Regions from separate parts of the Mesorhizobium sp. IMUNJ 23033 genome, predicted to be linked through region 1. Evidence: riboswitches for the same ligand, from Rfam matches in the RefSeq annotation. Region 1 holds a riboswitch; each other region holds the start of a gene.
What was found. Region 1 has a riboswitch for cobalamin ahead of ACFX5Q_RS04410 (DUF1636 family protein). Riboswitches for the same ligand answer to the same signal wherever they lie in the genome.
Positions count from the first base shown of each region.

Region 1 (2,258 bases):
GGCTGGAGCCACGCCAAACACGCCTTCGAATGGCTGTTCTGGGCCGGCCGCATCACCACGGCGTCGCGGCGCGGCTTCGAACGGTTCTATGACCTGCCCGAACGCGTCCTGCCGCAGGCGATCCTCGACCTGCCGGTGCCGGCTGCCGAGGATGCGCACCGCGAATTGCTGCGCATGTCCGCCCGCGCCCATGGCGTCGCCACCGCCGGCGACCTGCGCGACTACTTTCGCCTCTCGCCAGCCGACATGAAGGGCCGCCTCGAGGAATTGGTCGAAACGGGCGAGCTGCTGCCGGTGCGTGTCGAGGGTTGGGACAAGCCGGCTTACATGCACAAGGACGCCCGTCTGCCGCGCCGGATCGAGGCGCGCGCCTTGCTGGCGCCGTTCGACCCGGTCGTCTTCGAACGGGCGCGGGCGGAAAGACTGTTCGATTTCCGCTACCGCATCGAGATCTACACGCCGGCCGAAAAGCGACAGTACGGCTATTACGTCCTGCCATTCCTGCTCGGCGACCGGATCGTGGCGCGCGTCGACCTCAAGGCCGACCGCCCCGCAAGCGTGCTGCGCGTCCACGCCGCCTATGCCGAAGCCTGCGCACCGCCAGAAACCGCTGCAGAACTCTTCGAGGAATTGAAGCAGATGCAAGGCTGGCTCGGCCTGGAGCGCATCGAGGTGACGCCCGCGGGCGACCTGGGTCCGGCGCTGGCCGACATTGCCGTGTCGTAGACGCGCGTTGACACGACTGTCCCTACAAGCCTAAATCCGCTGCAGACGGTCTCCTCTCGGCAAAGGGAGGAGCCAAGAGGGAATGCGGTGCGGGATCTGAAGATCTCAAATCCGCGGCTGTCCCCGCAACTGTAAGCGACGAGCCTCAGCCGAAAACCACTGGGATGTTCCCGGGAAGGCGGCACCGAGGCGATGACCCGCGAGCCAGGAGACCTGCCGTCTGTGACATAAAGAATCCGATCGCCTGGCGGGTTTTCCGGGCAAGGAGCCTGATTTGGAGCGCGACAGCAGTTTTCCGGCTGAGACAGCGGACATATCGTCCGGCGGGGACGATTCCCTGGCCGGCGTCACAATCATCGTCTGCGCCTCCTGCCGCGACGAAACCGGCTCCGACGCCCATCCCCGCGCCGGCGAACTGCTGGCGCAAGACGCGCGCCGTGCCGCTTCGGGCGAAAACCTCCGCATCCGCACCGTCGAGTGCCTCGGCAATTGCAAGCGCCGCCTCAGCGCCGCGATCCTGCGCGACGGCTGCTGGAGCTACGTCTTCGGCGACTTGACCACGACCAGCGGCGCCGACCTCGTCACCGGCGCAAAGCTCTTCGCCACCTCGACCGACGGCCTCATCCCCTGGCGCGGCCGCCCCGATTCCTTGAAGCGCGGCCTCGTCGCCCGCATCCCTCCCCTCGACATCCTGAAGGACTGACCATGACCGCTCCAGATTCGTCCACCAACCTCTCCCGTGTCCCCTGCACCGTCGTCACCGGCTTCCTCGGCGCCGGCAAGACGACGCTGATCCGCCATCTCCTGGAAAACGCCGGCGGCAAGCGGCTGGCCATCATCGTCAATGAGTTCGGCGATATCGGCATCGACGGCGAGATTTTGAAAGGCTGCGGCATCGACACCTGCCCGGAGGAAAACATCGTCGAGCTGGCCAATGGCTGTATCTGCTGCACCGTCGCCGACGATTTTGTCCCTGCACTGGACCAGATCCTGTCGCTGACGCCGAAGGTCGACCACATCCTGATCGAGACCTCCGGCCTTGCTCTCCCCAAGCCGCTGGTCCAGGCCTTCCAGTGGCCGACAGTCAAAAGTCGCGTCACGGTCGATGGCGTGATCGCCGTTGTCGATGGACCGGCACTGGCCGAAGGCCGCGTCGCCAACGACATGGACGCCCTGCAGGCGCAACGCGCTCAGGATGAGACGCTCGATCATGACGACCCGGTCGAAGAGGTGTTCGAGGATCAGATCGCCTGCGCCGACCTGATCATATTGTCAAAGAGCGATTTGATGGACGCCGCCGGCTCGGCCCGCGCCAACGCGATCATCAACGAACACTCCGCGCGCGCCGTGAAGATCGTGCCGACGTCGCAAGGCAAGGTCGACCCATCGGTGCTGCTCGGCCTCGGTCTTGCCGTCGAAGACGACATCGAGAACCGCAAATCCCATCATGACGGCGCATTCGACCACGAGCATGACGACTTCGACACGTTCATTGTCGACATTCCCTCGATCGCCAACCCCGACGAACTGGC
Region 1 covers NZ_JBJACT010000002.1:232,157-234,414, reverse strand. The annotation lists gene ACFX5Q_RS04415 (winged helix-turn-helix domain-containing protein) at 1-726, shown strand, start outside; cobalamin riboswitch at 756-962, shown strand; gene ACFX5Q_RS04410 (DUF1636 family protein) at 1,001-1,429, shown strand; gene cobW (cobalamin biosynthesis protein CobW) at 1,432-2,258, shown strand, end outside.

Region 2 (2,258 bases), on a different contig from region 1:
CCGATGGCGATGCGCTCGTCGGCCTGCGGGGCAGGCTTCACCGCCATGGCCCGGACAAGCTTGGCTTCGGGCACGTGCGGTTCGACCGCCGCGGCCTCGCCCTTTGCGCCATACCAGACGACTGCGGCGGCGCAGGCAAGTGCTGCCAAGGATGCGGCGACGAGACGATGCTTTCCGCGCCTGTTGTGCAAGAGTGTCATGTTGTCTCCTTACCCGATGTTGCGGCCTGCGCCGGGCAAGGGCGCGTTAGCCGAAGATCCCATTGGCCGGAGAAGAACCGGGGCGATCATTAAGTTTGATCCCAGGGACCGGCGCCCGTCTTGACCAGCACGATCCTATTCGCCTTTTCGGGCCCTGAAATCCCGATCGGGTTCTGAAAGTTTTCCGATGTTTTGGCGCCAGCCCCCCAAGACGCCGGGCCTGTCGATATGCCTGGACATCGAGGGAAAGAGGAAACGTCGGCCGCTGGTGTTGACAGCATATGGCAGCGCTTGTTACGTAATGTTATTACATATGCAGCCTACCGAAGGCGAACCGATGCCTGCAATCAAAAAACCATTGCGGCGCGATCAGGGGAAACCTACGGTAGAAAAATGATGGTCCCCGAGCCGAAAGGCGAGGGGTGAAAAGGGAACACGGTGAGACCCGCTTTCGGGTCGAGGCCGTGGCTGCCCCCGCAACTGTAAGCGGCGAGCAACATCCGCAAATGCCACTGGCCGGCAAGGCTGGGAAGGCAGGATGAAGCCGAGACCCGCGAGCCAGGAGACCTGCCATCAGCACGAGTTGACCGGACGGGGTGTGCCGGGAGGAGACGTAGCCATCGGTCTGTCGTCCGATCGGCCCAGCTTCCTTCCGTCGCCAGTTTTGGAAAGTGACGGAAATTTGGAAGCCTCCATCCATCGCATCATCGTGTGCCCGCTTTGCCGCGATTCAACCGGGCTGGCTCGCATCCCCGCTTCGAGGCCGGGGCTGAGCCGATGATGCTGCTCGAAGCCCGCGACGTGAGCGCGACGGCGAATGGCCGCCGCCTGGTGAATGGGGTAAGCCTGTCGGTTGCGTCAGGCGATCGCCTGGCCATCATCGGTCCCAACGGCGCCGGCAAGACCACGCTTTTGCGCATGCTGTGCGGCGCGCTGCAGCCAAGCACCGGCGAGATGCGTCTGTCGGGGCGCCGTCTCGACCGGATCACGCCGGCCGAGCGGGCGCTCAACATGGCGGTCGTCGGCCAGACCGACCAGCCAGATCCGCTGCTCGCCTTGATCGACTATGTCGAGCTTGGCCGCGTCCCGCATGCCGGCATGAGGCGCCTGCGCGAAGATCGCGACATCGTCGTCGACGCGCTGCGCCGGACGGGGCTGCTGCCGCTGCTCGGCCGCAGCATCGGCTCGCTCTCCGGCGGCGAGCGTCAGCGCGCGCAACTGGCTAGAGCCTTCGCCCAGGAGCCAAAGATACTGTTCCTCGACGAGCCGACCAACCATCTGGATCCGCGCGCCCGCGGCGAGCTGCTCGAACTGGTCGCCGGCTTCGGCATGTGCGTGGTCGCGGTGCTGCACGATCTCGCGCTGGTGGCGCCCTTCGCCACCCGGGTCGCGGTGATGAACGACGCCCGGCTGCATGCGCTGGCGCCGCCGCGCGAGGCGCTGACCCAGCAGCTCATCCGCGACGTGTTCGGCATAGATGTCTTCCGCCTGCGCCATCCGACCGAAGACCGCGAACTCACCGTCTTCGACGTTCCCAACCGCGCCGCCTCGCCATCCTGAACGGACATTTCCTCAACCAAGGAGCCACCTCGTGAAACGCCTCGCCCTCTCTCTTGCCTTTTCGCTCGTCGCTTCGGTGGCCTTTGCCTTCCCGGTCACCGTCGACAGCTGCGGCAAGAAGCTCTCCTTCGATGGGCCGCCGAAGCGCGCCGTCATCCATGATCTCAACATGGCCGAGATGGCCTTCGCGCTGAAGCTGCAGCCATCGATCGTCGGCCTGACCGGCATCACCGGCTGGTACAAGGTCGGTCCCGAATTCAAGGCCGAGCAAGGCTCGATCCCCGAACTGGCGCCAAAGTATCCGACGCTGGAGAACCTCGTTGCCGTCGAGCCCGATTTCTTTTTCGCCGGCTGGTACTACGGCATGAAGCCGGGCGGCGAGGTGACGCCCGACACGCTCGCCCCGCACGGCATCAAGACGCTGGTGCTGACCGAAAGCTGCGTCCATCTCGACAAGGACCGTCCCGCCGCCTCGATGGACCTGCTCTACGGCGACGT
Region 2 covers NZ_JBJACT010000045.1:17,614-19,871, reverse strand. The annotation lists gene ACFX5Q_RS31860 (efflux RND transporter periplasmic adaptor subunit) at 1-200, opposite strand, end outside; cobalamin riboswitch at 581-790, shown strand; gene ACFX5Q_RS31855 (ABC transporter ATP-binding protein) at 978-1,760, shown strand; gene ACFX5Q_RS31850 (ABC transporter substrate-binding protein) at 1,792-2,258, shown strand, end outside.
Region 2: it holds a riboswitch for cobalamin, as region 1 does, so the genes downstream of both, ACFX5Q_RS31855 (ABC transporter ATP-binding protein) here and ACFX5Q_RS04410 (DUF1636 family protein) in region 1, are expected to answer to the same signal.

Region 3 (2,258 bases), on a different contig from region 1:
CCGGCGACTCGGTGTTGCGCACCGACGAGGTCTGCGTGGTGTCGATGTTGGCGGTCGTCTGCTTGTTGACGGCACTCGAACCAACACTGTCGTTATTGGCATAGGCGCTGCCAGCGGCGATCAGAAGCGCGGCGGCGGTAAGGACAATCTTCTTCATTTTGGGCACTCCTGGATTTCAGATCCCGGAGCGGCGGACTTGACCGCCGCTCTGCGTCTCGTCTTGGGATCGACTGTTTAGTTGTTGCCGAAAAGGTTGCGGTCGCTGCCCTGAACGACGGGCTGGTTGTCGGCATGGGCCGGCTTCTGGATCGAAGCGGTATGCGAGCTGTCGACTGCGGCGGCAGGCTGGTTCGCACCGTTGGAACCATAATTGTCGCTACCAGCGAAGGCGCTGCCGGAAATGGCCAGAAGGGCGGCGGCAGTGAGAACAATCTTTTTCATTTTTTATACTCCAGTATTTTCAGTTTTTTCGTCCGTCTAGCGGCGTGTCTTGGGAAGAAAATCGCGTCGTTCGGACAGCCCCGATGTGGGAAAGCCAGGTGGCGGTTTCCAATCACGAAGTTGTTTCGCTTGGACCATGACTCTGCATCTTGAAATTGTACCAGAGCCTACTACCACCAAGCTTTTTATCAACTTTATCAATTGGTTATCAAAAAGCCACCTATGCATCACCAACAGTGTCGGAGTGCCAGCGTTCACACCGTCCTGCACGCACCGTCAACAGAAACGAACCGTTCGGTTCGATTTCAGAATCCTCTAATAGTCACTTTTTGATACTATTAACCCTTTCGACGCCGGCTAACTCCCGATCGGCTGGCGATTCGTGACGGGCGCCAAGTGCGGCAAAAGCGGGAGATCGGCCTTCCCTAGGAGATGGGCTGCGGTATTCACATTCCGTGTCGCGCCCGCATGGATACGATGTCGCTTTCATGCCGCCACCGAACCGGCCGTCGTGATTAGATCATGGCATCTCAGGTGCCGCTTGGTGACGACGAAGCGGAGAATTGGGAAGCCGGTCAAAACCCGGCGCTGCCCCCGCAACGGTGGTGGAGTTCAAGTCGCAACGGGAGACCACTGGGCCACAAGCCTGGGAAGGTGTCGCGACCGTCCGCAAGGACACTCCAGAGCCCGGAAACCAGCCCGAGATTTCTAGACTCGACTGATCGCGGTGGGCGGTCAAGAGGTGGATGGTGCATGTCCGGCCTGGCGCCGGGTTGCCGCTAATCTTTCCTCCATCACCACCAGTTCAGTCCTTGAACACGAGGACAGGACATGGATGCGCGCAACGACATGCTGAGGCTGCTGCACAGCCGCAAGCAGGGCTACTCGCTGGAACAGCCCTTTTACACCGACGCCGATTTCTTCAAGCTCGACATGGAACTGATCTGGTATCGCGACTGGCTGTTCATAGGCCATGACTGCGAACTGCCGAAGCCCGGCAGCTTCATCACCGCCCAGATCGGCGACTATCCGGTCGTGCTGGTGCGCGACCAGCAAGGCAAGATCAACGCCTTCCACAATTCCTGTCGCCATCGCGGCAGCCGCGTCTGCAACACCGAGAAAGGCACCGCTGCCAAGCTCGTCTGCCCCTATCACCAGTGGACCTACGAACTCGACGGCCGGCTCTTGTTCGCCCGGCAGATGGCCGATGGTTTCGACAAGAGCCAGTTCAGCCTGAAGCCGGTCGCTTGCGAAAGCGTCGGCGGCTACATCTTCATCTGCCTGGCAAAAGAGCCCGCCGACTTCGCGCCGATGCGCGCCATGATCGAGCCCTATCTGCTGCCGCACCGACTGCGCGAGGCGAAGGTCGCCTTCGAATCGACCATCGTCGAAAAGGGCAACTGGAAGCTCGTCTGGGAAAACAACCGCGAGTGCTATCACTGCGCCGGCAACCACCCCGAACTCTGCAAGACCTTCCCGGAAGCGCCGACGGTGACCGGTGTGCAGGGCGCCGACAGCGACCCCGAAATGCTGGCGCACTGGGCGAAATGCGAGGCGGCGGGCCTCCCTAGCAAGTTCCGCATCGACCCGGCCGGACAATATCGCGCCACCCGCGCGCCGCTGCTGCGCGATGCCGTCAGCTATACGATGAACGGCAAGCGGGCAGTGACGAAGAACCTGTCCGACACAGTCTCGGCCGACCGGATCGGCACCTTGATGCACTATCACTACCCGACGACATGGAACCACATTCTCATCGACCACGCGGTGACCTTCCGCGTGCTGCCGATCAGCGCCACGGAGACCGCGGTGACGAC
Region 3 covers NZ_JBJACT010000001.1:330,938-333,195, forward strand. The annotation lists gene ACFX5Q_RS01640 (DUF680 domain-containing protein) at 1-157, opposite strand, end outside; gene ACFX5Q_RS01645 (DUF680 domain-containing protein) at 235-441, opposite strand; cobalamin riboswitch at 957-1,159, shown strand; gene ACFX5Q_RS01650 (aromatic ring-hydroxylating dioxygenase subunit alpha) at 1,273-2,258, shown strand, end outside.
Region 3: it holds a riboswitch for cobalamin, as region 1 does, so the genes downstream of both, ACFX5Q_RS01650 (aromatic ring-hydroxylating dioxygenase subunit alpha) here and ACFX5Q_RS04410 (DUF1636 family protein) in region 1, are expected to answer to the same signal.